DNA from 3 places in the Virgibacillus salexigens genome. Region 2 is predicted to be linked to each of the others. Evidence: predicted binding sites of a transcription regulator. Region 2 holds the regulator's gene; each other region holds the start of a gene.
What was found. The regulator LexA, encoded in region 2, represses DNA repair genes until DNA is damaged. The targets are predictions, from matches to a motif close to CGAACATATGTTCG.

Region 1 (10,266 bases), 380 kb from region 2:
AAACGATCGAAGCATTAATTAAGGATATCGATCCTTCCATAGATACGTCTGTTAAATCTGATTTGGAGGCAGCAATGGCGATGAAGACAGGACAGGCGGATTATTATTTTGGTGCTTGTCATACTGGAGGAGGGGGAGCCCTTGCCATGGCAATTGCTATGATTGGCAGAGACAAATGTGAAACAGTTTCTATGCCAGGTAAAAAGCCAGATGCTTCTAAAGTAGATGAGGCAGTACGTAATGGAAAGATAGCATTTGGTTTTACCGGTGATCATACGGAAGTTGCTGTACCTATGATTCTATCAAGTATAAAGAATAAAGCATAGAAAGGGGGGGAAAAAGATGGAAATGATGTTTGTGATTTTAATTGGGGCAGTTGCAGCTGTACTAGCCAATATGAATATTGCTGTATTTAATGATGGTCTTCGACCGATCGTATCCGAACATTTAGAAGGTCGATTAAAACGGAGGGAATTAGGGTTAACCGCCTTTGCAATGAGCTTTGGTTTAGTAGTTGGCTTTGGGATCCCGTTTACCATTACTGCTAGCATTATTTTAATTCATAGTATCCTACTTGGAACAGATATTATCGGGTTAATGACACCGAAGAATAAATGGGGTACAGCAGTTGCGGCTATTGTAGGTGGATTGTATGGGTGGGGGCTATTAATTGGGTTAGAAGGATTTGTGAAGTTATTTGAATACCTACCTGTTAATTTCCTTGAACCGATGGGAGAAGTAGGAACACCAGTAGTAGTAACCTTTATGGCTTTTCCAGCTTTAGCTGTGGCCATGCAGTTCAGTGTGAAGAAAGGAATTATTACATTTATTGTAGCAGCATTAATTAGACAGTTAGCAGTATTTGTGAATAATAGTGAGTTCCTACGCATCGGGGATAATGTCGTTACACTTAATCAAGAGGGAATGGCGCTTATTGCAGGAATGATCTTTTTATTTGCATTTGCCATGAGGGAAAAAGCAGATGAAGCTGCTTCTGTTGACTTAGCCTCTATATTTAGTGAAAAGGTTAAGCAGATTAAGAAGAATGTTGCTTTCTTTATGATTATTGGTGCATTAATAGCAGGTGCTACGAATCTACTATTAATGGCTGGCGATCCAATTTCACTTAATCTATTAGCTGAAGGAAAGCAAACAGATGCTGGGATCGCAGCTGCAGCTAGGGCTATTGGCTTCATTCCTTTAGTTGCCAGTACAGCAATAGCAACTGGAGTTTACAGCCCTGTCGGTTTTACCTTGATATTTGTTGTAGGGCTATTTGTACCGAATGTTTGGGTAGCAGTCATCGTTGGTGCCATCGTTATTTTCCTAGAAGTGATGTTGTTAAGTTCTATTGCCAAATTTTTGGATAAGTATCCTGGCGTTAGGAACTCAGGGGAAAACATTCGGAGTGCGATGACGAAATTGTTAGAAGTAGCCTTATTAATTGGAGGAGCAAATGCAGCAAATATGATTGCTCCTGGTTTTGGATTTTTCTTTATTGCAGGCTTCTATCTGCTAAATGAAGTCGCAGGACGTCCTATTGTCCGAATGGCGGTTGGCCCAGTTGGTGCCATTGCAGTTGGTGTGCTTGCAAATATATTCGTATTACTAGGAATAATGCAAGTTTCCTAATAACAGCATAGGAGTGATCGTTAATGATACAAACAGTTCGAGGGAAAATTGCGAAAGAAGCATTAGGAGTATGTGCAGCACACGAACATCTCTCTATTGATCTATCACGAATAAAAGGTGATCCTGACACGATTTTGGATGATGAACAAGTGATGATCGAAGAGCTAGGGCATTTTCATCAAGCTGGAGGCCAATCCATGATCGAGTTAACGAATGATGGGATGGGAAGAGACGTTAAAAGACTGGTTCGATTAAGTGAAACTTCTGGTGTTCATATTGTGACATGTACAGGCTTTTATAAAGACCCCTTCATTCCCGAATATGCTGAAGGGTGGAATCGGAATCAATTTGCTGCACATTTTATAAAGGAATGTGAAGAAGGAGTTGAAGGGACAGAAGTTTTCCCTGGAGTAATTGGGGAAGTAGGAACCAGCATAAATGAAATCAAACCAATTGAAAAAGAGCTAATTATTGGAGCTGGCATGGCTAGTTTGGCTACAGGATTGCCAATATCCACTCATACATCTCTAGGAACGCTTGGGAGTAAACAAGTAGACTTGTTTTTTGCATTGGGAGTATCCAAAGAACAGATCATCATCGGCCATCAAGATTTGAATCCGGATAAAGAAATGGTTTTAGATGTACTTTCATCTGGAGTGTTTATTGGATTTGACACGATTGGTAAGAATAATTATCGGCCAGATAAAGAGCGTTTAGATTTTTTGATAGATTTTATTGAAAGAGGTTTCCATAAGCAAATCCTTCTATCCGCAGACCTAACACGGAAATCCCATTGGCGTAAGTTTGGCGGGGAAGGATATGATCTTGTGTTAAATACGTTTATTCCTGCATTAAAAGAGCGCGGAGTGAGTGATTCCGTGATTTCAGATTTGCTTATCAATAATCCAGCGAATGCATTTTCCATAAAGGAGCGGTAATCATGGCTTATAAACCAGCTGCATTAAAATATGCTTCATCCGTTCTACCAACTTTAACGGTTCCAGAAGCACAACAATTACAATTTAAATTTGTTCATTGTATGAGTAAGCACTTTACTGGTCATCAATTTTTATCAATGGGTGATCTCGGTGTTGCTCCACGTTATAAGAAACCGGAACAGACGGAAAGAGCAGAGCGTGTCATTGCTGATTTCTTCGATACGGAAAAAGCCGCACTCGTTCGAGGTGCCGGTACGGGAGCAATTCGGAATATTTTAAGTATGCTCCTTCAAGCAGGGGATAGCATGTTTATTCATACAGCCCCTGTTTATACAACAACAAAGGAGACGATTCGTCTACTAGGGATTCAAACGGTACCGATTAATTATAATGATTTATCCGCTATAGAGGATGCATTGAGTACTGATCATACATGTAAAGTTTTCTACATTCAACATGCAAGACAACAGCCAACCGATACGTATCAACTTAAGAAAGTGATTCAAACGGTGAAGCATATACGGCCAGAACTTCCTATTGTGGTAGATGATAATTACTGTGCGTTGAAAACTTATGGTATTGGAATAGAGTATGGAGCTGATTATTCTACATTTTCAGGATTTAAATTACTAGGTCCAGAAGGGATTGGAGTTATTGTAGGAAAGCAAGGAGCGATTAATATGCTGCAGGAGAAGAATTATTCTGGCGGCGGAAAGGTACAAGGTTATGAAGCAATGGAACTAATCCGGATGATGACCTTCGCGCCAGTTTCGCTTGCAACTCAAAATGAGCAAGTAGAAGAGCTTTGTAAACAATTAAATGAGGGTTTAATTAAAGGGATTGCAGCTGCTTATATGAGCAATGCACAGTCGAAAAATGTCATTGTTGAATTGGAACAGCCAATTGCGGAAGAAGTAATTCAACAGAGCAATCTACTTGGTGCTGCTACTCATCCTGTTGGAGCTGAGTCAAAATATGAAATAATTCCTATGATCTATCGTGTTTCTAGCAGCTTTATTGAAGCGCAGCCGCGGTTAAAAGAATTTGGATTACGTATCAATCCGATGAAATCAGGAGCATACACCGTTATTCATATTTTAGATAAAGCAATAAAAACAGTCAATAAGCAATAAATCAAGGAGGGGTGCTTCTATGTTTTTGCGAACAACAATGAAACGAAATCCAGAACTATTATTTACTGGGCTTTCCTTGCATCAATCTGGAATGATTCCACCAAATACGTATGTCATTGATGTAGATGCACTAAAGACAAATACTCGTATGATAGCAGATACTGCGAAGCAATATGGAATGGAATTATACTTTATGAGCAAACAACTTGGCCGACTCCCGCAAATTGCAAAATTCATTCAAGAAAACGGCATAAAAAAAGCGGTAGCTGTTGATTTTGACGAAGGGAAAATACTAGCTGATCAAGGAATAGCAATAGGGAATATTGGACATTTAGTACAACCAGGAAAGCATCAGTGGAAAGAGGTTTTGAGCTGGGATCCAGAAGTTGTCACGATTTTTTCCTACGAACGTGGCAAACAATTATCAGATGCAGCAGTAGAAGTGGGAAAAAAGCAAGATATCTTATTAAAAGTGGTTGGAAAAGATGACAGCATCTATGAATCCCAAGAAGGTGGAATTCAATTAGAGGATCTGCAACAAGAACTAGACCGAATACTTCCATTACCTGGTATTCGAATCATCGGCGTAACTACTTTTCCTAATTTGCAATTAGCGGATACCAAGCGTGAAATGATTGCTACTGCCAACCTTACAACATTACTAACAGCAAAACAAATACTCGAAGAAAAGGGAATCACCGTTCGACAAGTCAATGGCCCCAGTGGAACAAGTATTGAAACCATCCCTTATTTAGCTAAACGAGGTGTGACTCATGGTGAACCAGGGCATGGATTAACAGGAACGACACCAATTCATGCTTTTAAAGATCTGCCAGAAATTCCTGCAATGATTTATGTTACAGAAGTATCTCATGAAACATCGCAGCACTATCAAGTTATTGCGGGGGGTTTTTATGGCCGCTCTCAAATGGAGGGATGTTTAGTTGGAAATGAACGTGAATCTATTCTTAATCGCTATGTAACTGCTGAGCAAAATAGTCCTGAAGTAATCGATTATTATGGAGCGATAAAAAAGCCGGATGGTTTTCAAGTAGCGATCGGTGATTCAGTTATTTTTTCTTTTCGAACACAAATATTTGTAACGAGAGCTCATGTGGCACTTGTAGAAGGGATACAGTCCGGTACACCTAAACTGATCCATCTGGAAAGGAAGTGGTGACAATTATGGCGAAAATGACATTAATTGTTATTGATAGCTTTGGGATTGGTGCAATGGAGGATTGTACAGATTATCAACCCTCTGACTGTACAGCGAATACATTCGACCATATACGTAAAGCCAAAAAAGATGATTTAAAAATCCCTTATATGTATGGGGCTGGCATAGGGACGCTCGTTGATAATCAGCCTGCTCCGCAAAAAGCTTATGGTTATTCCAAATTAGCCCATCATGGCGCGGACACGTATCTTGGTCACCAAGAAATAGCTGGAAGTTGTCCGAAAAAATCTACTAAAAGGCTTATGAAAGATATCCACTCGTATATAAAGACAGCATTAGAGAATGCAGGTTATCATGTTGCATATCCATTTACCAATTGTCCTATTTTATTAGTCAATAATGCTGCCGTAGTTGCCGATAATTTGGAATCAGCTTATGGAAATATTATTAATATAACAGCGGATTTTAAACAACTGCCTTTTAAAGAAGTGAAAAAACTAGGACAGGTGGTGAGAGCGCATGTAGATACCACGCGTGTTATCGCTTTTGGCGGACCGTATACATCTGTTGAACATATTCTAGCTTGCGTAGAAGAAAAGCATAGAGGTCAATGGGGCGTAAATACACCAAAAGCAAATGTGTATGGGGAAGGTTATCGTGTTTTTCACATGGGGTATGGCGTTGAAATTGAAAAACAGTTTCCAGTAATTGCTGCTAATCATGGTATAACGGTGCATCGTTTAGGAAAAACAGCGGATGTACTGCATGGAGAAGGTCCAGCCAATCCGATTGTCAATACAAGCAACTTACTTAACTATGTTGGTGAATGTTATCAGCGAGAAGAGGAAGACGCAGCTTTTCTAGTAAATATCCAAGAAACAGACTTGGCGGGGCATGCACAAGATGTGGATTGGTACTGTGATCTATTAAATGAAACAGATAAATGGTTATCTGATATATTTATTCCATTAATGCGAGAAGATGATATTTTAATTGTTATGGCCGACCATGGAAACGATCCTACGATCGGTCATGCCAATCATACAAGGGAGTATGTACCAATTTTAATCTTCGGTGAAAAGGTTAAGAAAACAACGATTGGTCTGAGGAATACAATGGCTGATGTCGGTGCTACATTTTGTGAATTCTTTCACCTTCCTCCAACTGCAGAAGGAAGAAGCTTCTTATCCGAAATTATTGATAAATAGTCTGATTCTAACTAATGCAGTTCATGTTTTACATGAATTGCTTTTTGATGTTGATGAAATGTTTCAAGTTATATAATGTTTCATTTTTTTTGTTCGTGGTACATTTGTAATGTTAGCGAAAATATAGGGAAAAGGGGTTTTATACATGGCAAAGTTTACGAAATTGGGTAAATCTGATATTTCAGTGTATCCAATTGGATTAGGTACCAATGCTGTAGGTGGTCATAATATTTATCCGAATATGTTAGATGAAGAACAGGGAAAAGATGTTGTTAGAACTGCGTTAGATAATGGGATAAATATGCTCGATACAGCGTTTATTTATGGGCCTGAGCGTTCCGAAGAACTAATTGGTGAAGTGATGAAGGAATATAAACGAGATGATATTGTTCTTGCTACAAAGGGTGCCCATAAATTTGCAGGTAAGGACACCTTAATAGATAATTCTCCAGCTTTTCTAAAGCAGGCAGTGGATGATAGTTTACGTAGACTACAAACCGATTATATTGATTTATTCTATATCCATTTTCCTGATAATGATACCCCGAAAGATGAAGCAGTAGGTGCATTAAAAGAATTAAAAGATCAAGGAAAGATTCGCTCCATTGGTGTTTCCAATTTTACTCCAGAGCAGTTACAGGAAGCAAATAAAGATGGATATGTTGATGTTTTACAAGCAGAATATAATCTACTTAAACGCGATCCAGAAAAGCATTACTTCCCATATACAGAAAATGAAAATATTACATTTATTCCTTATTTCCCACTTGAATCAGGCTTATTGGCTGGGAAATATGATAAAAATACAGTGTTTTCAGATTTACGTGCGCAAAACCCGAACTTTCAAGGGGAGAAGTTTCTAGAAAATCTGCAAAAAGTAGCTCAACTCAAAGAAATAGCTGATGCTTATGGAGAAGAGGTTGTGCATATCGTACTCGCATGGTACTTTACTCGTCCTTCCGTAGATATCATTATTCCTGGTGCTAAACGTCCCGAGCAAGTACTTAGTAACAAGCGAGCAGCAGAGATTGCTCTATCTGAAGCAGATGTACAATTAATAAGTAATATCTTTGGGTAATTTCGTTTGAAGTTAAGCTTTTTCCGCACGGTATGATGATTAAACTAAGCATCTGATGGAAGAATAATTACGGCTTGTAGAGAAACTCCTGTGTTTTCTACAAGCTTTTTTTCTCTGGACGATTAGGCGTGAACAACCGATTTCCGCGAGAGAACGGTGGGGACTCATTGTGAAACCTAACATACAGGGGTATCAAATCGCTGGGTCTTTCCCAGGATTCTCGCGTTCGCGCCCTCCAGTCATAGAAATGATCCTCTTCCATCCAGCTAGGGTAGCTAGATGGAAGGGTACCTTTCTATTTTGATCGGTAACTGTTCTTTAATTGAAACCATTCAACCACTACCACTAGGAGTTCTAGCTGTCGAGATCTTTCTGCTTTTCCTAGTTTTTAGTGTTTGAATTCGGATTGTTTCTGCTTAAATTCAGTGAAATTGTATGTCTTATTAAAATCGAATTCCCGTACCATTTCAATTAACTTTATTCTTAGCTCCTGATATAGATCAGCTTGTTCTTGTATCGGTGTTTGTTGTAAAGATGCTTTAATTTTTGGTTCGAACCTTTCCAAAATAATAGAAATGGCTGCTGTATCTGAATTTTGGGCTTGTTTTGTTAGATCTACCAATTTAGCCATGCTATCTCTCCTATCGTTTAAACGTTTATTTAAATAAAACAGTGAAAAGTGATCAGAGAAGGCTTAAAGCATCGTCTTATCTTCGAGTAATTTTCTTCTTAGCTTCGCTAAGACGTTATTTCTTGTCTTTGTAACGGCCTGTTGAGATACATTGTCTTTGGCTGCTATTTGTGTATCAGTCATCTCAAATACGTATGCAGCTTCGATAATGTGTTTTTGTTTTGTTGTTAGAGAACAAATAGCTTGATATAGTGCAGGATTTTCAACTTTGTTTTCTAATTTGTTATCCCGTTCAACAATTGTTTCATCCAAAGGCTTTATTCGTGGATCTTCCCATATTTCTACGTTGGTTATGTCAGAATTCAGATCGTGGGTAATAGGTTGATCTAAGATGCTTTGCTGTCTTTTACAATCTTGTTTTCTTTTTTGATCGTAGCGGATTGCTTCTCTTCTTACCGTATTGGACAATTGGCTAATTAATCGTATTTCTGCGTGATGATCCTTAAAGGCATTATCGAGCTGTCGTTTGGCATTTGTGGTGTTTGTTAGAATGGCCCTCTTCAATAACTCTCTATGCTCTTGTGTTTTTAGAAAGGATTGCATTAATTTGTTCTTAAATAGAGCTTGATTGTCATTAATGAATTGCTGTATTTCTGGTTCTGCTGCTTGTCCATAGGAAGTATTCAGCTTTTCCATTATATTCTCCTCCCCACATAGCTTGAAAAAATCACATCAAAACAGAACATTTGTTCTTATATCATTATATAAAATATAGAGGGACATTTCTAGGTCTATTACATAATTTTAATGTTTAATTTTTTTTAAAAACCCTAAGTTATTAAGTTTGGTTCTAAATTAAAAGAAAAACTTTTTAACAAAGGGTTGTGATTTTAATTATTTATTTGCCTTTATATAGTAAGCGAGTATTTAATATGTAAAGCTCGCAATCAATTCTATGAAAAGATAGGGAGGAGAAACATGATGAACAATAATTTTTCTAAAGGGATGAAAGGTTCACTAAAAACGGTTATTAAAAAAGGGTTGAAGCCTGCAAGTAATGAGTTAATTCGTTCTGTAGTACCTGTATTTAATAATAACCCATTCCAGTTGGGGGTAGCTTCTGGGGATCCTCACCCTGATGGTGTCGTATTATGGACAAGGCTTGCTCCAGAACCACTTGCTGAGAATAGCTGTGGTGGAATGCCTGACTACCAAATACCAGTAGAATGGGAAGTGGCAGAGGATCAAAATTTCCAACTGGTGGTGAAGCAGGGGTTTGCTGTGGCCTTGCCGGAGCTTGCTCATTCGGTTCATGTTGAATTAGAGGGATTAGAACCTAGTCGATATTATTATTATCGTTTTAAAACTGGTTCTTACGTCAGCCCTGTTGGCAGAACAAAAACAGCACCTGCAGCAGATGCTGATATTTCTTCACTCTCATTCGCAATGGCTTCTTGTCAGGCATGGTACCATGGTTATTTCACAGCATACAAACATATGGCTGCTGAGGATTTAGATTTTGTATTTTTCCTAGGAGATTATATTTATGAATATGCCATTAATACTTCTAATTTGATGCGTCCTGTTGAACTTTCAAATGCTCACAATACAAAGGTTGTTACACTGGATCAATATCGACTGCGTTACTCATTGTTTAAAACAGATCCTGATTTGCAAGCAGCCCATGCAGCATTTCCATGGATTATTACTTGGGATGATCATGAGGTGGAGAACAATTATGCCGATGAAGATTCACAATATGGAGCTTCTGAGCGTCAGTTCTTGCTCCAACGTGCCGATGCCTATCAGGCGCACTATGAGAACTTACCACTTCGTAGTATATCGGCTCCTGAGGGACCGGATATGAGACTGTATCGCAATTTAAGGTATGGCAACTTAGCAGAATTTAATGTGCTAGATACTCGTCAATATCGTGATGATTATAGCTCTTCCGTTATTGTGAGTGGTTCAGAGGCGGAAGAACGCTTAGATCCAGAACGAACTATCTTGGGAGAGGAACAGGAACAATGGCTAATGAATAACTTACAGCATTCTAATGCTACTTGGAATGTCCTTGCTCAGCAGGTAGTCATGGCTCAAGTAGATCGTGATCCTGGAATAGGAGAAGAATATAGTATGGATATGTGGGACGGGTTCGTTTGCAGTCGAGATCGAATTTTTTCCGCTTTCAAAGAGTATCAGATTACCAATCCAGTTGTGCTTTCTGGTGATATACATCGGCATGCCGCTGCAAATCTAAAGGAAGACTTTAATAATCCTTGCTCAGAAACCATTGCTTCTGAATTTGTGGTTACCTCTATTGCTTCAGACAGCGATGGTTCAGAAACGGATCATCTTGGTCCAATTTGGCTGGCAAATGAGCATGTGAAGCTATATAATGCTCAACGTGGGTATGTTCGCTGCCATGTTACACCTGATCAATGGCGTACCGACCATCTTGTTCTC
Region 2 (10,266 bases):
GTGATTTTTTTATTTTTCATCAAAAAATCAAAATTTAATACACCAATAATTACTAGTCCGAAAAAGATAATTAGGATTGCACCTATTTGCCGAATAATATCCTGATACATTAATAAGAATTGCGAAAAGCTGGAGCTTACAAAGCCCATCATAATAAACACTGCAGAAAAACCTAATAGAAAGAACAGTGTATGTAAGATACTTCTGACGTTAAGCATTTTATTATCATCTTTTAATTCACTTACACTCATCCCTGTTATATAAGAAAGAAAAGCTGGATAAAGCGGTAATACACAAGGAGAGATAAAAGAGAGAAATCCTGCTCCAAAGGCAATAAATATATTTATTTCAGACATTGTCCCCCTCCTTCTATTTTGATGTGTCCATTGTATCAAATGACAAGCCTGCTTACGTTATTTATATTTGACAATAAACCAAAAATTCATTATTTTTTTCAATAGAATACCCCTTACTTCATAGAGTTACAAAAGTAAGGGGTATATTTGACGCTATGAACGCTTCTAAGTATATCAATAAGTGCCTATTTTCCTGATTGATTGTTCATTGCACGCATCATTTGATTAATTTTCTTTTGTGATGGCTTTTGCCCCATTTGCATCATTAACGTACGAAGCATTTGCTCATTAATTGGCGGATTCTTTTTTAAATAGCTCATCATATATTTTCTCGCAATGAAAAATCCAAGAGCAACACCAGCAATTAATGCTGCTATAGCAATTAGTACGACCCAAATCGTGTCCATGTAAAGCTTTCCTCCTTCGTGTTGTCTCCTATACAGTATAGTAAATCAAAGAAAAGAATACAATACTTGTTCCCTTCCTGTTTTACTGTATCTCAGAAGTGGTGCTATCCAACCAAAATTTTGAATATTATCTCCAACGATGAAGAGTAATGGCTGAAATTGGCGTAACATCGGGAAAAGCAACGCTTCTGCATCCTGTAATGTTTTACAACGAAATTTTAATTGTTTTTCACTCATATGTAAAGAAATATAGGTTTCTTTGTTATATATTTTTAAAGTATGATGGTTATCTTGCTTCATCATAGTAAATGTTTCATTTTTTTTGAGGTAATCAATGACTACATTTTCATTAAATTCATACGTAATAAATTTAAACTGTTTAGATAAATCCTCTCTTTCTGGATCTGTTTGATAATCTTTGAAGAATCGATATAAGATGCCACTTTTATGGAAGTAATGGGTAGCTACTTCTTCTTTTATCCAAAATATAGAATACGTATACATAGTCTTTTCCTCCTCTATAAAAACTATTATTACGTATTCTAATTTAAAAATCTGTCAGTTTGTATTACAAAAAACCACTTCTTTTGTCGAAGCCAAAAAAAGATGGTCTAAACAATATAGACCATCTTTATATATGCATTAATCTACGTAAGATTCTACCTGTTTAACAACATTATCTACAGTAAATCCATATTCTTCTATTACTTTTTCTCCTTTAGCAGAAGCGCCAAATGTATCAATACCAATTACTTTTCCATGTTCACCTACGAAACGTTCCCAGCCAAATGGAGAAGCCATTTCGATTGCAACACGGTTCTTCACTTCTGCAGGAAGGATCTTTTGCTTATACGTATCATCTTGAGAATTAAAACGGTCCCAAGATGGCATGCTTACAACTCGTACATCCATACCTTTTTCTTTTAATGCAGCTTGAGATTTAATTGCTAATTGAACTTCAGAGCCTGTTGCAATTAAGATTGCATCTGGTGTCGCTTTTTCAGCGTCACTTATAACATATGCTCCTTGTTTTACACCTTCATATGCATTGTCTTTCGTTCCTTCTAAAGTAGGAAGATTTTGTCTGCTTAATACAAGCGCTGTTGGCGTATCAGTTGATTCTAATGCTAAGCGCCAAGCAGCTTGAGTTTCATTCCCATCTGCTGGTCTGATTAGCGATAGACCTGGCATTGCTCGTAATGAAGCTAATTGTTCAATTGGTTCGTGTGTTGGACCGTCTTCACCAACTGCGATCGAATCATGAGTGAATACATAGGTTACTGGCATATTCATAATAGAAGATAGTCGTACTGCAGGTCGTAAATAATCACTAAATACAAAGAATGTACCAGCATAAACATTCAATCCACCATGCAATGCCATTCCATTTAATGCAGCGCCCATAGCATGTTCACGGACACCAAACCAAATATTCCTTCCTGCATAATGATTACGTGAGAAATCATTTTCTTCATTAATCGTCGTCTTATTTGAACCTGCTAAATCAGCACTGCCGCCAAAGAAGTTTGGAACTGTATCAGCAATGGCATTAAGTACTTTCCCAGATGAAGCACGAGTAGCTAATGTATCCTGCTCTGGTTCAAATACTGGTAATTCTTTTTCCCATCCTGCTGGTAAATCACCTTTTAATGCTAATTCAAATTCTTGTGCAAGTTCCGGATATGTTTCCTTGTAAGAATCCAATAACTTGTTCCATGATGCTTCCGCTTCAGCACCATCTTTTACAATTTTTTCATTAAAATCTTCATAAACTTCCTCAGGGACATGAAACTCATCATGGGTCCATTTATAGAATTCTTTTGTTAATTTTACTTCATCTCCACCTAATGGTGCGCCATGAGATGCAGCTGATGCTGATTTATTCGGTGAACCATATCCAATAATGGTTTTCACTTCAATCAAAGTAGGCTGTTCTGTATTTTCTTGAGCTAATTTGATGGCATTTCGTATAGCATCTAGATCATTTCCATCTTTTACTGTTAAGACTTGCCATCCATAAGCTTTGAAACGCTCTTCTGTATTATCAGAGAAAGAACGATCTAAATCACCATCAAGTGAGATATCATTCGAATCATATAAGGCAATTAATTTCCCTAATCCTAAATGGCCTGCTAAGGAAGCAGCCTCATGGGAAATACCTTCCATCAAATCACCGTCACTTACAATAGCATAGGTGTAGTGATCAACAATGTTGAAGTTGTCTTTATTGAATTTCGCTGAAAGATGCGCTTCAGCCATTGCCATTCCAACAGACATTGCAATACCTTGTCCAAGTGGACCTGTTGTCGCTTCTACCCCATCCGTATGATGTACCTCCGGGTGCCCAGGAGTTTTAGATCCCCATTGACGGAAGCCTTTCAGATCATCAATGGTTACATTATACCCTGATAAGTGCAACAGACTATAAAGCAGCATTGAACCATGTCCAGCTGAAAGAACAAAGCGGTCGCGATTGAACCACTTAGAATGCTTCGGATTATGATTCATAAAATCAGTCCAAAGTGTATAAGCCATAGGTGCTGCACCCATTGGCAAACCTGGATGACCAGAATTAGCATTTTCAATAGCATCAATCGACAACGTACGAATTGTATTAATAGATTGTTGCTCAATAGTATTCGACATAATAAACCCCTTCCACTTTTTCATCATTGTACTCTTATCATTTTATAACGAAACATTAGTTGCCACAAGCAAAAACAACATTTTCGTTAATTTGTTTTTCTTTTCCTTTATTTTTATTCTTTATCTTTTTTTTGCATATCCTTTACTTTTTGAGGTGTTACATCGTTCCCTTTTGGATCTACCACCTTCATTGATTTAAATTGGTTTTTGAAGGAACTTCGTACATTTTTTAAGTACTCTTGGCGTAATGTTTGTTGTTCCTTCTTCTCCTTATCGGTTAGCCCATCAGCTTTTGCCTTTTTTGCTAACGCATTAATACGTTCGATTTTTTCTTTAGAAAGCATATATATAACCTCCATTAGAGTTTATCAGTGACTTCCGAATTCTTAGTGTTGTTCAACATAAAAAGGCAAGAACACAAACGTTGCTCTTGCCTTTATATCTTACCTATACCCTATCATATATTCAAGTATTTTGAAACTCTTGGTACCTGCGATGAACCGTTGCCTTGGATACAGAATAACCTAAACCATTTAAAGTTGTGGCTATTTCTTTGAAGGTTAAGTTATTTTGTCTTAATCGTACTACCTCTTCTATTGGGAATGTTTTTCTTTCTCTTCCTGGGGCTTTATTTTGGTTAGCTAGATTTTTAGTTGGATCATAGCCATCTTGAATTGCTTTATTCATCCCTCTTTTTATTTTTGCATTATGTATTTTACGTTGGTATTCTTCTACAATCCCAACAATTTGTAATACCATTGAATCCGCCTCGGATAATTCCAGTTTTCCTTCATGATAAGAGGTATAGATAGGTATCTCTAATTTATGTAAATGATGGAAAAGCGCAATCTTGGTGTTTCCCCTTCCTAAACGAGTTTCATCTTGAATAAGTAAGCAATCTGCCTTCCCATCAGAAATTAATTCAAGTATCTCAAATATACCTTCACGATCTACTTTATATCCACTTTCTTGTTTCTGAATACAAGTTACCACTGTAAACTGATGGCTTGCAGCCAATTCTAATAACTCATCTTTTTGTCTTGCTAATGATGTTTCTTGTTCCTTTTTATCTGTACTTACTCTACAGTATATAATGGCGCGCAAAATACCAATCTCCTATCCAAATTCCTTAACTTGTAATAATAGAATAATATAAGAAACCTAAAGTTAGTGCAAAGGCTATGAGGTAAAATGCGTCTGTTTTTGTCAGTTTCTGAAACATTGCAAAAATCCCTCCTCATCATTTAGAACAGTTGTTCGTTTTCCTGTTTATAGTATTACACGAACATATGATCTTGTCAACCGATTTTTCGAACGAACGTTTGCATTTAGAATTACCCGATGGTAAACTAGTAATAATTAATTCTATGCGCGAGGTGATCAATGCATGACCAAACTATCAAAAAGACAACAAATGATACTTGATTATATTAAAGATGAAGTAACGAAAAAAGGATATCCGCCTTCTGTCCGTGAAATCGCTGAAGCTGTTGGTCTAGCATCTAGTTCAACTGTTCATGGACATTTATCAAGAATAGAAAGTAAGGGGTATATTCGCAGAGACCCTACGAAACCACGAGCAATTGAAGTGATTGATCTTTCAGACGATAGTCAAATTCCTAGAGAGGAAGCGAGGTATGCCCCAGTTATTGGTAAAGTTACGGCTGGATTACCGATAACAGCGGTAGAAAATATTGAAGAATTTATTCCGCTTCCAACTACTAGTGCCAATCCAGAAGATAATTTATTTGTATTGGTGATTGAAGGTGAAAGTATGATTGAAGCGGGAATTTTAGATGGGGATATGGTTATTGTTAAGCAGCAAAACACAGCACAAAATAGTGATATTGTTGTTGCGATGACAGATGAAGATGAAGCAACTGTGAAACGATTCTTTAAAGAAAAAGACCACATACGTCTCCAACCTGAAAATGCAATGATGGAACCATTAATTTATGATAATGTTACCATCCTAGGGAAGGTAATTGGATTATATCGTACTATTCATTAAAAACTGCCGCTTGGCAGTTTTTTTGCTACAACAGTAATCAAGTGGTAAACAAAAACCGCATCTTCAAATAAGGAAGACCAAGTATAGGAGAGCTGTTTATGAAAGACAAACTATTGCTTGTCGGTCCATGTCCGACCTACAAGCTATTATCATTGAAGGTATTAATTAAGACAACTGCCTTTTTCCTAACAGCTGTTTTACATATTTCCCTTATATGAATGCCTATTACGGGCTGGTCATCTTCGCTAGTTTCTCCTCTATTACCCATAAATGAGCCAAATACTTCCTAGACAGTTACCTTATTTTCAATTACCAAAACCTTGTATTCTATGGATTTACGTCATCTTTTCTAGTAAAACAAACTTTTGACATAAGACACAAGCCATTTCAGCTTCTCGTTGCTTGAATATAATAGCATTATCTCAATGAAAAGGAGGAAAAGATGATATGTGGAGAAAGCATAACTGTGGAAGAAACAACCGCGTTTTTGACAACTCTAATGACGATGTAGAAGGTGTAACTGATGCTAATGGTGATAGCTTCGACGGAGAATTCTTCTTTAACGAAAACGATAACGACAATGATAACGACAACGATTTAAAGAACAAAAATCGTAATTTTAACTTTGCAAAAGTCTCTAATAGCGGTAATTCCTATGTGAAATGTGGTTCAGATTCTGATGAAGAATCCGAAGCTGGTGATTCAGATAGAAAGAAGAAGAAGAAAAAGAAGAAATGTGACTATTAAGCATTAAGAAAGTGGGATATGTCTCATATCCCACTACCTTTATTTAGAAAGTGAGGGAAACTCATTGCCAAGAGCAAACAATTTATTTCCAATCCGGCCGAATGAAAATGGTCACTCCGATAATCAAATTTCAAACAAATCTACCGTAAGACACAGCGGTAATTCCGATGTAGATGTAAATGTAATTGTAGATACAACACCGATGGCTTATGCTATGCTTTGCTCAATGTTAGCTTCAAAGCAGATATCCGATCGTGAGTTTGATGATGCTGTGAAGAAGCTAGACGATTTAATTTCTAAAAGAAAAAAACCATCTGTCAAAGAAGTTAATGATATCATCCGACCAAATCAAACAAATCGATGAAATTAAGAAGGCTCCCTTCTTAATTTCTACATATATCTACACTTTTAAATTTTTGTAAAAAATAGGTTATATAGCTATTTTATATGCAGCCACTTTGCTATAATTACTTGGTATTTACATCGTAAGAGAGTGATTAAATGATGGAAAGATATTTAAAAAATGCTATACATATGAAATGTTCTTTAATTGAGATCAGCTTACTTATTGAACTAAACAAGAATTATCCCAAATTTATTGCAATAGATGATGTACAAAGCAATGAGGATCGACATCATATTGCCTATTATTTAAAATGTTTAAAAGAAAAAGGATTCGTGGAAGAAAGAATAGGTGAATTATATAAAATAAAAAAAGAAGAAAATTGGTATCTTTGGAAATGATGAAAAACTATTATTTCATACTTGGTCCGGGCGGATCATCAGATTTACGAAGCGCCCACAGCGGTGTATCGTAAATATATGGTGGTGCTGGTTCTAAATGAGGTACTCCTCCAAAAGCAATTGGTCGATCTACGTAGTTGAATGTACCATATCCGTCCATACTCGGGCCATGAGCCCAGCGTCCCTCGGCGCTTGCGTCTCCCTGAGATAGATTAAATAGCGTATAGGAAACTTGTTGTTTCTCTAATTCTCTAGGAAACGTGCTTGGTACTACAATGTTTTCTTTTTCTTCCAATTCACATATAGCTGCATACCATTGATTTTGATGCATCGTATCGCGGGCTAACAACCAGGAGAGCATATCACGAACACCAGCATCATTCGTCATTTCATATAGTCGAGCTACTTGCAGGCGGCCTTGAGATTCTGCATTTAGATTTGCTCTGAAATCAGCTAACAAGTTTCCACTTGCCGCTACATAACTAGCCGTCCATCGGTTTCCTACACTATCTACAGGCATAGCACCTAACCCAGAAACAATAGCTTGCTGCGGATTCGTTCCACCTATAATCGCAGCAACTACCGGATCTTTCACTGCATCTTCCAATTCTACATCTGGAGCACCATCTAATAACCTAGCTATCATGGTTGCAATCATCTCAACATGAGCAATTTCTTCCGTTCCTGTATCCATTAATAAATCTTTATACTTCCCATCCCCTCTTGTATTCCAGCCTTGAAATAAGTATTGCATCATAACCGAAATTTCGCCAAACTGCCCTCCTAAAATTTCCTGCAGTTTCTTGGCATATACAGGATCAGGTCGATCTGGTTTAGCATGGTATTGTAATTCCTTCACATGATAAAACATGCGGTACACTCCCTTATTGTAAATTGTCATTATACTTCCAACTTACAATATGTCGTATAATAGTTGTCTTATGTGTTATTTATATAAATCAATTTTTCACCATCGTCTGACCTAATACTCTTCCTTTGAACTGAGTAATTCGCCTGTCAATAAGATGGCAATCTAATTTAAAAACCTTCGATTTACTTTGAATACATATAAAGGACTTGACAATAATAAAAACAACTTTGCTTATGAGGGAGATTCATATGGTTACCAATGAAGAAATACTTCAAAAATCTAAAGAATTGAACAACTTAGACTTAAATAAATGGCTTAATCAGGAATTATTTTCCCTTCAGTGGTTTTTAATTGTCATTTTAGTACTTGTTTGTTATGTCTTATTTTTTTACTTTGTGGACAAACAGCGATTAATAGAGATACTCCTTTTTGGTTCTTTCGTGTCCGTGTTATTTATAGTTTATCATTCAATTGGAGATTACTTTGGTTACTGGGCGAGTTATATAACTTTGTCTCCTGTTAAACCAGATTTTTTCGGAGATGTCTTTACAGATGTCCCCTTAATTACTATGTTAATATATCAATTCTCATCTTCATGGAAAAAATTTCTACTTATATATATAGGTTTTTCCGTTTTACTTATATTTGGATACTACAATTATGTCTTAGTGAACATAAATGCTTTTGCCTACTTAAAACCATCTGCGACAACCCTTGATTTTATTTCCATGTTACTAATTGGTATTGTTCCTCGTGGCATTATGGTCTATCTATTTAAAATCGAAGCGCGAAATGGAAATAGGAATGCAGAACATTCATTATCAAATCTTATAGCAGAACCCATTACTAATAGAGAGAAATAGAGGGTTGTCGTTTTTTCTGAAATCCTATATTTTAAACGCGTTTTACCGTAACACTACCTGCTAGTTCTAACCTACAATTGTATTATCTATAGCTAGATCAAAAAAGGTAATTCTTTTCCAATGTTTGTCCCTAATATGGTTTGCTATTTTTGTTAGTTGATAGCTTTATTAATTCCTTTAGGGTAAACAAAGAAGTAACAGCCATAGAGATGCCGTATATATAATGCTGTCCTGAAAAATTTAAAAATGCTACGAAAATGCAAAGAAAAACCGATATAATACATGGTACTGGTTTCAAACTTTCACCACTTTTATTAATTACTAGGATTAACAGCTTCTTTCAACAAAACTGTTTTAAATCGATTGTCGAAACTATTATTTAGAATAGATGCTACTTACACCATAATTTGTAACCTATATGTAAGATTTTGTCTTCCATCGGCTCTTACGTCTAAAGAATTCTGTGTTGAGGGTGTGGCAGTTCAATATACGCTTTTTTGTACCCTTCACATCTAATCCGCAAAAAAAACACCGCTTCTTTCTATTTCTATTACAGAATCAGTGATCTCTGGTTTATCATTAGTTTCGTAAAATCTTCTCCATCGCTTTACCTTTCGCTAATTCATCGATCAGTTTATCTAAATAGCGAATTTCCTGCATTGTTGATTCTTCAATGTCTTCCACTCGAACACCGCAAATTACACCTTTGATTAAAGTTCGAGAAGCATTCAGTTGAGGAGCTTCCGCAAAAAAGTTTTCAAAGCTTATCTGCTTTTCCAGTTGCGCTTCTAACTCTCCCTGGCTATATCCTGTCAACCAACGGATGATTTCATCGACTTCTGCTTTCGTCCTTCCTTTTTTCTCCGCCTTTGTAACATAATGCGGATAGACACTTGCGAAACTCATTGTATAAATCCGATGTTTCGTCATGATACACATCCTCGTTTATGGTTTTCTTCATTTTATCACAAAACTAATCAGGCAACACCTAACACAGTGTCTGATACTTGTCCTAAATATTAATTGTTCTACTCTTTTTTAATGCATTTTTTATAAAAACTATAGCTCTGGATAGATACAACCTCTCTTATCAACTACTAAAATCCTTAAATGTAATGATTCAAGAGGATCATTATTCTAAAAGAAAAGGCTATTTCGCTAAAGCCCTCCTTCATTGAATTGTACTGTCAACATACCAAATTCTATTATTACACCAACTATTTCTTCTATTCTCTCCAAGTCCTTATTAGTTTTTAATGATTTGACTTAACTGAAATATACCTATTCTAATTTCATCTAGCGAAGCAAACCCAAAGGACAATCGTATAAACTGTCCTGAGTGTTCTGCATAAATACTACCAGGATTAAGAAGCAGACCTTTGGATAATGCTTTATCAAACAGTCTTTTCACTTTAAACATAGGTTTTATTTTAATCCAAATGAAGAACCCACCTGTTGGGATATCCCATGTAGCATAAGACCTTAAATGTTTGTTCAAAGCTTCTAAAGCCGTACCTCTTCGAACTTTAAGCTGTTCTCTTACAGTTTCAAGATGTTGATCATATAATCCACTAGATAACCACTCTGTTGCAACGTGCTGAGACAACGTACTTGATCCATA
Region 3 (10,266 bases), on a different contig from region 2:
ATCACGTTCCCGTTTATTTTATTAGTTTTTATTATTTCATAATAAAAATTGCTTATCAATAGATTCAGCAAAGTATCACAGATTGTGGGCTGTGATAGTAATTCGTCCTATCTATCACACTTTGTGGGTTGTGATAATAAAATCAACTCTAACTATCACACTTTGGGTGTATGTGAGGGATAAATTACATGAAACCATCACAGATTGTGGGTTGTGATGGATAATTATAGGTTAATATCACACTTCGGGTGCTTGTGAGGATAAATTTTGAGATTAACTATCACACATTGGGTTAAAATTCTATGTATTAAGGCAAACTATCACAGATTGAGTTACTCTTGACCCACAATGTGTGATGGATAAATAAATAACTATCACAGATTGGGTTATTTTTAACAGATAAACACCCAATGTGTGATAGTTAGCTACAAAAGAGAAGTGATTTTACTCCTTTACCCACGATCTGTGATAATAAAATGCTTTCATAATGGGATTTATTACCTATATTTAAGAGATAAGCCCACAAAATGTGATGGATGCACCCAATCTGTGATGGTTTTTACCTTTTCTGTGATAGTTTATAACCCAATCTGTGATTATTGGAATTCAATCTGTGATAGTTAAAACCTTTTTTGTGATGATAATAACCCAATCCGTGATATTAAAACCACAATCTGTGATATTTCGACATATCAACTCCTTGTGTGACAAGGGATTTGCTGATCCGAAATGTTTTATATGTTTTATATGTCTCTAAATGTTTATTAAAGTCTCATTTAAAGAAATTTGTTTGCTTTATTAAATATTATGTCGTAATAAAAAAAATATGACTAATAAAAAGAACACTCTTAATTAAAGAGTGTTCTCTTACTTATGCATAATGACCACCTATTTTCTTACTTCTATCTATAGTGATCCCTGCATCTGTATAACTACTAGCCCTCAATATAGCTGTTGATCCATATTTACTGCGAATCTGATCCATAACATTACCGATATCATTTTTCTTAGCAGTATCCTCAAATAGATTCAATTGAATACTGTCTACAGACATTAAGTTGGTTATAGATACACTAACCCTTCTTATATTGCTATGACCATCATAAAACTTATGGAATAAATTCATACACTCTTTATACATATCTATTGTGACATTTGTGTAGTCAACAGTAATTGATCTTGAAAAACCTCCACCAATTTCTCTTGCATATCCAATGCTAAGATGTATTGTTCTGCCTGCTACTTTCGATTCTCTTGCTCTTCTACATGCTTCTTCACATAAATCTAGGATAACCGTACCTATTTCATTTGCTGAATAATCTCTTAGTAAAGTTATACCGTGTCCGAAACTTTTCTGCTCCGATTGCGTAAAGTTTCCAATAACAGGACTTAAATCAATTCCCCATGAGTGCCAATACAACTGTTCTCCCATGACTCCGAATCTTTTTTTTAAACTTTTTAAATCATACCTTGCAATCTGACCTAATGTTACAATACCCATTCGATTTAAATTGCGTTTCATTCTATTTCCAATCCCCCAGATATCTTCAATCGGGAATGGCCATAATTTGTCTTGAACATCTTCATACCTACATTCAGCAATTCCAACTTTCTTTGCGTGTAGATCCATTACAACTTTAGCTAAAAATTTATTATCGCCTATACCTATTGAACATGTGATACCAAAGTTATCTAAGATATCCTCTTTAATCATGTTTGCAATTTCCAAAGGAGTACCGAATAGCTTTTCTAAACCATTAACAGTAACCCATACTTCATCCACTGAATACTGGTGTATGGCTTCTAGTGGTGCATATTTATTAAGTAAACGTGTTATATTCATTGAAACATTTATATAATCAGCCATATGAGCCTTAACTATGTGTATCTCTGGATCATTCGGTAATTCAAAATAACGACTAACATTACTTATACCATGCTTCTTTTTCAATGCTGGAGACGCAGCTAACACTATACTCCCGGACCTATTAGGATCACCAACTACTGCAAGCATAGTTGTCATTGGGTCTAAACCTAATTTAACAGCTTCCACTGATGCATAGAAAGAACGCATATCAATGCACAATATATTGTTGCGAGGATAAGTTGAATAATCCATTTTAATCACTCCGAATAAGAACGTTTGTTCTTATTATATCCAAATAACAACTTCTATACAATGGAAATTTATGCTATAATGATTGATAGGTAGTTATATATGCAGGGTGGTATGTGGCACTCGCCTCCTAGAGCATGTTCTCTAGGGAAGGGGGTGATCACATGATTATTACTACAGACCATTTAATCGTGATTTTCACGTTCGGTACTTTAATTGTAGCGATAATCAATGCAAACACAAAAAAGTAATCCACCCTGCACACCCATGTAGGAAGTAGATTACTTTTCTTTCTCATGTGCCACCGCTATCTATCTTGCGGTATAGCTACCACTTAGACGTTAGTGTTACAGCACTAGCGTCTTTTATTATTGTATGTTGTTACTTTTATTATATGCTTAAGATAGGAATTTTTCAACATTAAGTCGAATTATTTCTATCTCAATATAAGTATTCCTTAATAATTAAATTTTAAAACCTTAATGATCGAAAAGCAATTAATACCCTTTACGCCTATAAAGGTCCATCTCTTCAGCATAATTATAAATGGAGGTTTGAAGCATCTTAAATTTAGTATGTTCTTCATTAATATTATCAAGTATGTCCTCTATAAGAAGTTCTTGATTTGCATAGCCTAACTCTTCAACGTTTAGATCGAACAAATAAACAGACACAAACTCATCTTTAATTTGTTCAAACTCATAAGGGATGTCTATAATAAAGTTATGTTCTTCATATTTGTTATGCATATTTTGTTCTACTCTCTCGATGATCATTTCCATTGCCATTTCAGTTAGATAAGATAATTTTTTCGATTTCAGTAGGAACACACCCTTGCTTAAAATGATTTTACATTTATTTGCTTATGCATAAAGGATAAAAACTCTGGGTTTTCTTTCTTTTTAAGCCAGCTAATATATGCCATATTTTCTACTCCATAGATACCAGATCTCTCTTTTTTGCTTACCTCGTGTTCAAATTGCTGCCAAAGTTCTGTGTGTAATTTTGGATGAAAATCAGCAAACACGTTTGTAATAAAGATAGCTTTATCAATTGTCATGCCCATTATACAGGCACCTCTTCCAACTGAAATATATTCATTTGGTTCTCATCTGTTTCAGCAGACAATATATAAAATACCTTGCCATCTACTACTCGATACACTTTATTATCATAGATGTATTCTCCGTCCCAAAGATTAACTTCATCTTCACATTGCAACTCTTCAAAAAATCCTGGCATTATTACTTTGTCATTTTTATCATAATATTGGATATCATGAGTTAAACTAACGGATGATTCAACATCAATGTTAATCTTTAGTCTTAAATCTACGTTATATGATCTTCCACAACTGCAAATCACTTCTTTATTTAAAGAAGAAATAGGATTAAATGTATCTAATCGCTCTGAACACTCATCAATTATATTTGAAACATCAATTATAGTTCCACAAACACATTTTAATTCCTCGGAATTCCAGTCGATTTCAGGATTAATGTTCACTTAATTCACTCCCATCAATATATAGTGAAACGTGCATAAATCACACGTTTCACTATGTGACTATTCTCCATCCTCTATTTTGATTTGAATATCCCCTCGAAAATCCTCAATTACAACATCTTCTGGATTATCGTTACCAGCTAACTTTACTGGAAGTACTAAATCTAAATTGTCTTGATCACCATCAACTAGACGTATGATAATTGGTCTTGAATTGCTTACAAATTGCATTTTGATAAGGGAATTAGGTGAATGATGATTTAAAGTATCTAACAAATACCGAATATTAAGACCTAACTTTACATCCTTTCCTTCCCCTTCAGTTGGTGATATATCCTCTACAAAACCAGCTTTCTCTGACTCTCTAGAGATGAAACGTGCTTGTAGAGCTTCTGCCTTAACAAGAAGCTGCACAGAATTTTCTTGATCAACAAGCATTGCACGTTTTACAAGTTCTCGAATTTCATCTACTCTAAATTGAATTTCAGTTGTAAATTGATCTGGTATTAGTTTTGAGATATCCGGATAAGGACTATCGATCACACGAGATATGATTGTAGTACCATTATCAAATGAATAAGCTACTGATGATTTAGAGAAACGAATGGAAACTTGAGATACACTGTCATCTAATTGCTTCTGAATTTCACTTAAAGCTGGAGCAGGAATAACGGTATTAATTTCTTCAACTTCTTCGTCTAGCTCTTGGGTAATTGTCGCTAAACGATAAGAATCGGTAGCTGCTAGGGAAAATCGTTTATCTTTAACTTTATGTTGCACACCTGTTAATGCTGGTCTAGTTTCTAAGGTTGATGCAGCAAAAGTGGTTTTAACATACATACGTTTTAATACATCAGAATGTAGTTTGACTTCTGGACCTTCAATATTGTCCATGAATTGTGGGAATTCAAGAGAATCCAATGTTTTAAGTTCAAAGGATGTACGCCCAGCACTTATTACAGCATTACTTGCATGAATCGATAGTTTAATGTTTTTTCTCGGCATGCTATTTACCATAGATGACAGTTTGGGATCCATGAATACGGCACCACCAGAAGCTCCCTCTAAAAATGTATAGTTATCTTTTGTTTTTTTAACAATTACTTGAGTTGAATAATCATTATTTAGAGCACGTGCTGTAATTTGATCTTCTCCAAAGTGAAGATATATCCCCTGCTTTATAGGCACTACACCTTTCTTTTCTTTAGAGCGTTCTACACGTTTAATGATGTTTTGCATTACATCTTTTTTAATTTGAACCTCAACATGAGTTTGTAAACTTTCTTCTACTTCATTGTTTAGCTCAACTATTTCTTCAACAGCTGTTGTCATACTTATCACTCCTAATTTTATTAGCTTGTTCTAAAATCAATCTATCGCAATTTTCATCTGGAATTACCTCTTTAATAACACCGTGTACGATACGATTATCAACGTCCAACATATAAGGGAAATTCATTTGATGTCGTTTAAACCACTCATTTTGAATAAGCTCATTGTAAGAACTTATTTCAGAGCCAAAATTAAGCAGCTCATAATTAGACATATTCGTTACATTTTTATTTACTTGGGACTTTGTCATTGTAATGCCTCTCATTCAAATATTTCTTGGCAGCTAATAAACCTCTATAGTCAGATTTCTTTTCATGCCATTCATACAGCGAGTAGTAACTAATTGGGTCATAAATTAATATTAAATGATGATAATGATAAAGATACAAATATGGTCGCTGAACATCTTGCTGCCATTCCAAAAATGCTACCCATTTCTTTTTTAGTGGTCGTTTATTCTGGAATGCTCGATCCAAACATTCTGTAATTTGTTTCATAATAAACTCCTTTATAAATCAAAAAAATTAAAGGTTAATGAAAAAGATAGTATTAAAGCAACTATATCATCAAGAACTCTATAAGTTCTTTCACCATATATCAATAATTCTGCGTTTTGCCATAAAATGCAAATAACTATATATATAATAAATACCATAAAAATAATATTAAGAACTTCTTTTAGTGAAATGCTTATCATCTTCCACACCTCCTATATAGTAGTTTTTAGGAAGTAACCCTAGAACAATGCTAGGGCTACTTGTCCTTCTACTACTTTTTCTTTCTTCTTTTTACCTTTATTATAAGCTTTTGCATCATCTACAACTTGCATCATTTCATCGAATTTCTCCATATATGCAGCTAGATCTTCTACTGTAGCAGTGCCAGAAGAAACCTTTTCTTCGAATTCTTTAATCAGACCTTGAGCAATTTGCTTAACGGTTTCCATACCGCCTTCAATTGGATTCACTTCATAATGGTCGTAATCTTCATAATTTGCAGTTTGAAGTTCTTCGTATGATTGATTAAGTCGTTGGAATCGTTCATGAATAGTTTCAACGTTATCTAGCGTTCCTTCATCCAACAATTTCTTAGCTAGAGAATGAACACCATCATTAGAATCAGCCATTGAACGTAGACCTTCTTCACTGAACTTCCCTTGCATTGCCATTGCTGCATCTATTTTTGTTGCAACATGCTCAAGTACTTGATCTTGAATAGAATTACGGTAAGAATACGTAAATACTTTCACATCTTCCGTTTGTTTAATCCTCCAAGATCTTCTTGATGACTGCATGTAATCATAGGTACTGTAATCCATTTGATAATACATAATATTAGGGAAATCCAATAAGTCTAAACCAACCTTAACTAGTTTCGGATTTGTAATAAGAATATCCCAATCATGTTGTTTCATCTGGTCTTTTAGCCATTGCTCTCGATCTTTAGATCGCTTTGGCATTTTAATCCCGTCATAGGAACCTGATGAGCGAAGTATACCAACGTTGTATCCAAGATGTTTTAACTTATTGTAAAGATACGTATCCGCTTGATTATATGAGTTAGAGCCAGTATATTTTACATAGATAAGGCACTTTCTCTTCTTTTCTTGATTAAATAATTCTTCATCTATATCCATTAGCATTCGATCAAACTTAGGTGGGTTAAACTCATCAGGATTAAATGAATAAGGTGTAGCTAAAGTAACTGAATTTCCATTTTCATCATAGCTATTAATATCATTAAAGTTGAAAGGAAGATCTGAATACTGATTCATGGTATTAATGTATGTTGAAACATATTTCATTCCACCCAAGAACGCATTACTTCTCATCTGATTTCCTAATTCTTCTTCTAATTTCTTGTAATGTCTTGCTTGCTGAGGATGCATTTCAACAAATACTGGAATCTCCTGATAAGGAGGTAATGCATAACCTAAGTCGCTTAATTCTAAGAAGGCACAGTTTCTCATAAGATAAACAGGAAATAAGTGTGGTGATATCCCTGGCTTCTTATTAGAACTGGTTTGTCTTCTGCCATTTTCACGATTCTTTGATTTCTTTTCAAATACACCATAACGTTGTGTAAATAAAGCTTCGTCTTTGTAAGTGATACTTTCTTTCAATAAACGCTTTGGATCTAGACGTGCAAGTAAGTAGAATATGTCGCTAGCCATTCCACCCATTAATGTACCAGTTAGCAATATCTGTTTCTCGGTATGATTAATGAGTTGTCCAAAAGCTTGAGCAGTTGTAGAGTCACCAGATTTATACTCATGAACTTCATCCGCAATAAGATATTTAAAGAAGCCTCTACGTAAGAACTTATTAATTGCCCAAGCTGGAGAAACCTTTCTTTTCTTTGAACCGGCCTCTAGCTTTTCTGGCTGCCATAATACAAAACCACATTCTTGTTCCCGTTTACTTGGATCAATTATCTCTTCTTTAGGTAAGTACTTTGTTTGAACGGTGTTTTTACAAACATAATTAGTATCTTTCTTAATCTTTGTTGCCCATTTACGACCAGTACGTTGTTCAAAGAAATGAGGTCCTGCTGAAGTGTCCTTCTTTTCTTCTAGTTTTCCACCACATTTAGGGCAATGAAAGGCTGTTTCAGTCGATTTATAAGTCGCTGTATCATGACCAGTTACATAATTATGAATAATATCTTTCTTAAAACGTAATTTAGGGCGGTTCATTTTTGTTTGCCCATTTAAGTGCATATCTTCTTTATATCTTGACCAATATGCCTTTGCATCTTCATTTGAGTAGCGCCAATCCTTAACTGGTTCCATTGGATACGTGTATTTCGGTAAATCGCTGTTCATTACATAATATTCAATTTTAGTTGGTCGATAAGGCTTATTCTTTAGCTGTAATACATCTTGCCAATGGGAGATTTCGTGTACTTCACAATTAGGAATACGTTCTTTAATCTCTCGCTTCCACTTCTCAACCATAATGCTAGGAGAAAAGACTAATGAGCGATACGGTTTAACGCTCCCGTCACGACTAGATACAGCTTGTGCTAAATAAGGGGAAACCATTCCTATTGGAGTTTTTCCCGCACCCATTTCACCTATGACAAAAGCATAATTATCTTCTTTAAGTGTATTTGCTACTCCCATAACAGTGTCAGCTTGTGGTGGAAACAAGCCTGTCAGTCCATGCTCATTAGCAGTCAGGTTTACATCTTTGAATGCTGGATGGTGCTTATCTTTCTTAGGATCGAAACGCAATTCAATATTTTCTTGAATGCATTCTGCCAGATCTCCAGCAAAGTGACTTAAATAATCATCAATTGAATTTAAACCGGACAAAACATCTTCCTGTGTGGGGTCTTCTAATAAAGCAAAATCTAACTCATATGATGTAATTCCTTCTGAGATAATACTCTCTAATTGCCTCTCGGTTACTTTAATTAATCCAGCTTCAACAGGGTTCTCTATACCAAATGTATAAACTTCCAATGGTTTGTAATACCCTTCATCAATCAATGATTCAACAATAAAGTCTTTCCATTCTTCAATCATTGGCGTTCCATAACGATCATTTAAAACCTTATATATCTGTGTTTCAACATCACCATCCCAGGCTATGACTAATTCAGCTAAATCATCAGGAATCATTCTATTAATAGTAGGATTACGTCTATCCTCATCCATTTGCCAATCTTGTCTTTCTTTCGTTTTAGGATTGATGCTTTTTGAAACTAATAGTGTTTGTGATACATCACCAAGCTTTGTTTTATGTTCTGTGTACTGATTCTTCTTTGCATGTGTGAAAATATTCCTTTTTATATGATCATCTTCAAACACATTACCTTCTGCTCTTCTAAAACGACCAGTTTTCTTGCCTTCTTGGAACAGCCAAGAGACTTGCTTCACATCATTATCAGATCCACTAATACTTGCTAAGTAAATTTCTTTACTTCTAGCCTGTGAAGTTATTAATAGATCAACAAATACGTCTCTGTCTCCGCCAGCTCTTCCATTATAAACTTCAAGCTTATATATCTCATCTGAATGAAATGTAGCCATACTCTACCTCCTTATATATTTTTTAACTCAGCATTGCTTTTATGATTTTTTGTATCAAATTTACACAAATAAGCTTCTTCAATTTGATCGTCTGTGAATTGTAACATTCTACCCAAACCAAGGAAGTAATTAATCAATTGCTGATAGTTGCCTCTAGTTCTATAACAAGCAAAATCCCCTATTTTATTGCCTATATATATAAACTGATCCAATACACTATCCATTTTTCTAGGTGTGATATCTGCTCTTTTATAACGGGGATCGTATAACCCAATACTCAAAATAAAACTTAGGCAGTCTACGTATTCTTCTAGTAGTGGGTTTTTATCTTTTTCAACATCCTCACATAATGGACAATTCACATCCACTTCGAAAACATCATAACCATCTTCGGGGTGACCGATTGCTGTTTCTCTTGATATTTCTTCACTACCTTCACATACCTTACAAATGTATTCCGTTCTTGGCGCCCTATCCTCACTCCAAAACTTAAACCCACGCCATTCATTAGCGGATTGCCCCACCTTAACCTGTAATGCTAAAATTTCTTGTGACAATAAGTTCTGATTTTGTAGGCTATGCTCTTTTTTTACTTGATCATTGTATTCTTTTTGAACTGAGAATAATTTATTTAATTTCACTATTTCCTCTCCTCCCTGATTACATTAACTTGTGAAATTCACCTTTGTTATTTAAGTACTTTACTGAAATGTGATAGTATTCCCGTTCTTTTATTGTTTCGACACCATCATCATCCGTTTCACGACTTTCTCTGGTCATCTTAATAGCATTCCCTTTTACAAGGTGTTGGTTTACGCCTTTTCCAATGTAACCATTTAGGAATCCACTTGTAAGTAATAACATAATGTGACCTTTATGAAGTGGAGTCGGAGCTACAGGGTTAGGGTCCGTTAATACTTGTGAATAACTTTCTTTATAAGTATCTAACAAAGAAGACTTTTGAACGGCTTCCAATACTTCACCTGAAGTTAATGGTCCTACTCTAAATAATTCAACTGCATCATTGCTCTGTGTTGGCACAAAATATATGCCTTCAGCTTGTGGTGCAATTTCTTTAAGCTGCGAAAAGGGAGTTAGCTTTGTTTCTGCTAGAGAATAACCTATGGTACGGTCTTGTAAACTTTTTTCTTTCTTTTTCTTAGCTAAAATAATACACTTTCGTTTATCTAAGTACTCATCTTCTTCTAAACGAAGTATTCGAATATCTTCAAATTGATTCCCAAGTCTTAAGGTTACTGCTGTATCAATCATTTCT

Region 1: the regulator LexA is predicted to act here: its motif matches at 8,540-8,553, upstream of BN990_RS12635 (sigma-70 RNA polymerase sigma factor region 4 domain-containing protein).
Region 3: the regulator LexA is predicted to act here: its motif matches at 2,137-2,150, upstream of BN990_RS20495 (DNA polymerase IV).

What each region holds. Positions count from the first base shown of each region.
Region 1 is NZ_CCDP010000001.1:2,619,471-2,629,736, reverse strand. Features, by position in the region: gene BN990_RS12675 (DUF2620 domain-containing protein) at 1-326, shown strand, start outside; gene BN990_RS12670 (YhfT family protein) at 343-1,632, shown strand; gene BN990_RS12665 (phosphotriesterase family protein) at 1,656-2,570, shown strand; gene BN990_RS12660 (aminotransferase class V-fold PLP-dependent enzyme) at 2,573-3,703, shown strand; gene BN990_RS12655 (alanine racemase) at 3,723-4,883, shown strand; gene BN990_RS12650 (phosphopentomutase) at 4,889-6,091, shown strand; gene BN990_RS12645 (aldo/keto reductase) at 6,237-7,169, shown strand; gene BN990_RS12640 (helix-turn-helix domain-containing protein) at 7,558-7,800, opposite strand; gene BN990_RS12635 (sigma-70 RNA polymerase sigma factor region 4 domain-containing protein) at 7,864-8,496, opposite strand; gene BN990_RS12630 (alkaline phosphatase D family protein) at 8,779-10,266, shown strand, end outside.
Region 2 is NZ_CCDP010000001.1:2,241,706-2,251,971, forward strand. Features, by position in the region: gene BN990_RS10620 (cytochrome c biogenesis CcdA family protein) at 1-356, opposite strand, end outside; gene BN990_RS10625 (YneF family protein) at 542-763, opposite strand; gene sirA (sporulation inhibitor of replication protein SirA) at 809-1,267, opposite strand; gene tkt (transketolase) at 1,406-3,409, opposite strand; gene BN990_RS10640 (DUF896 domain-containing protein) at 3,523-3,753, opposite strand; gene BN990_RS10645 (YneB family resolvase-like protein) at 3,875-4,513, opposite strand; gene lexA (transcriptional repressor LexA) at 4,797-5,420, shown strand; gene BN990_RS10655 (hypothetical protein) at 5,868-6,167, shown strand; gene BN990_RS10660 (hypothetical protein) at 6,232-6,531, shown strand; gene BN990_RS10665 (hypothetical protein) at 6,702-6,911, shown strand; gene BN990_RS10670 (manganese catalase) at 6,922-7,782, opposite strand; gene BN990_RS10675 (hypothetical protein) at 8,031-8,645, shown strand; gene BN990_RS10680 (DUF2200 domain-containing protein) at 9,225-9,575, opposite strand; gene pdxR (MocR-like pyridoxine biosynthesis transcription factor PdxR) at 9,892-10,266, opposite strand, start outside.
Region 3 is NZ_CCDP010000003.1:445,678-455,943, reverse strand. Features, by position in the region: gene BN990_RS20495 (DNA polymerase IV) at 872-2,119, opposite strand; gene BN990_RS20490 (hypothetical protein) at 2,614-2,898, opposite strand; gene BN990_RS20485 (hypothetical protein) at 2,955-3,182, opposite strand; gene BN990_RS20480 (hypothetical protein) at 3,182-3,622, opposite strand; gene dnaN (DNA polymerase III subunit beta) at 3,683-4,954, opposite strand; gene BN990_RS20470 (hypothetical protein) at 4,938-5,204, opposite strand; gene BN990_RS20465 (hypothetical protein) at 5,182-5,451, opposite strand; gene BN990_RS20455 (SNF2-related protein) at 5,691-8,990, opposite strand; gene BN990_RS20450 (dUTP diphosphatase) at 9,002-9,631, opposite strand; gene BN990_RS20445 (hypothetical protein) at 9,651-10,266, opposite strand, start outside.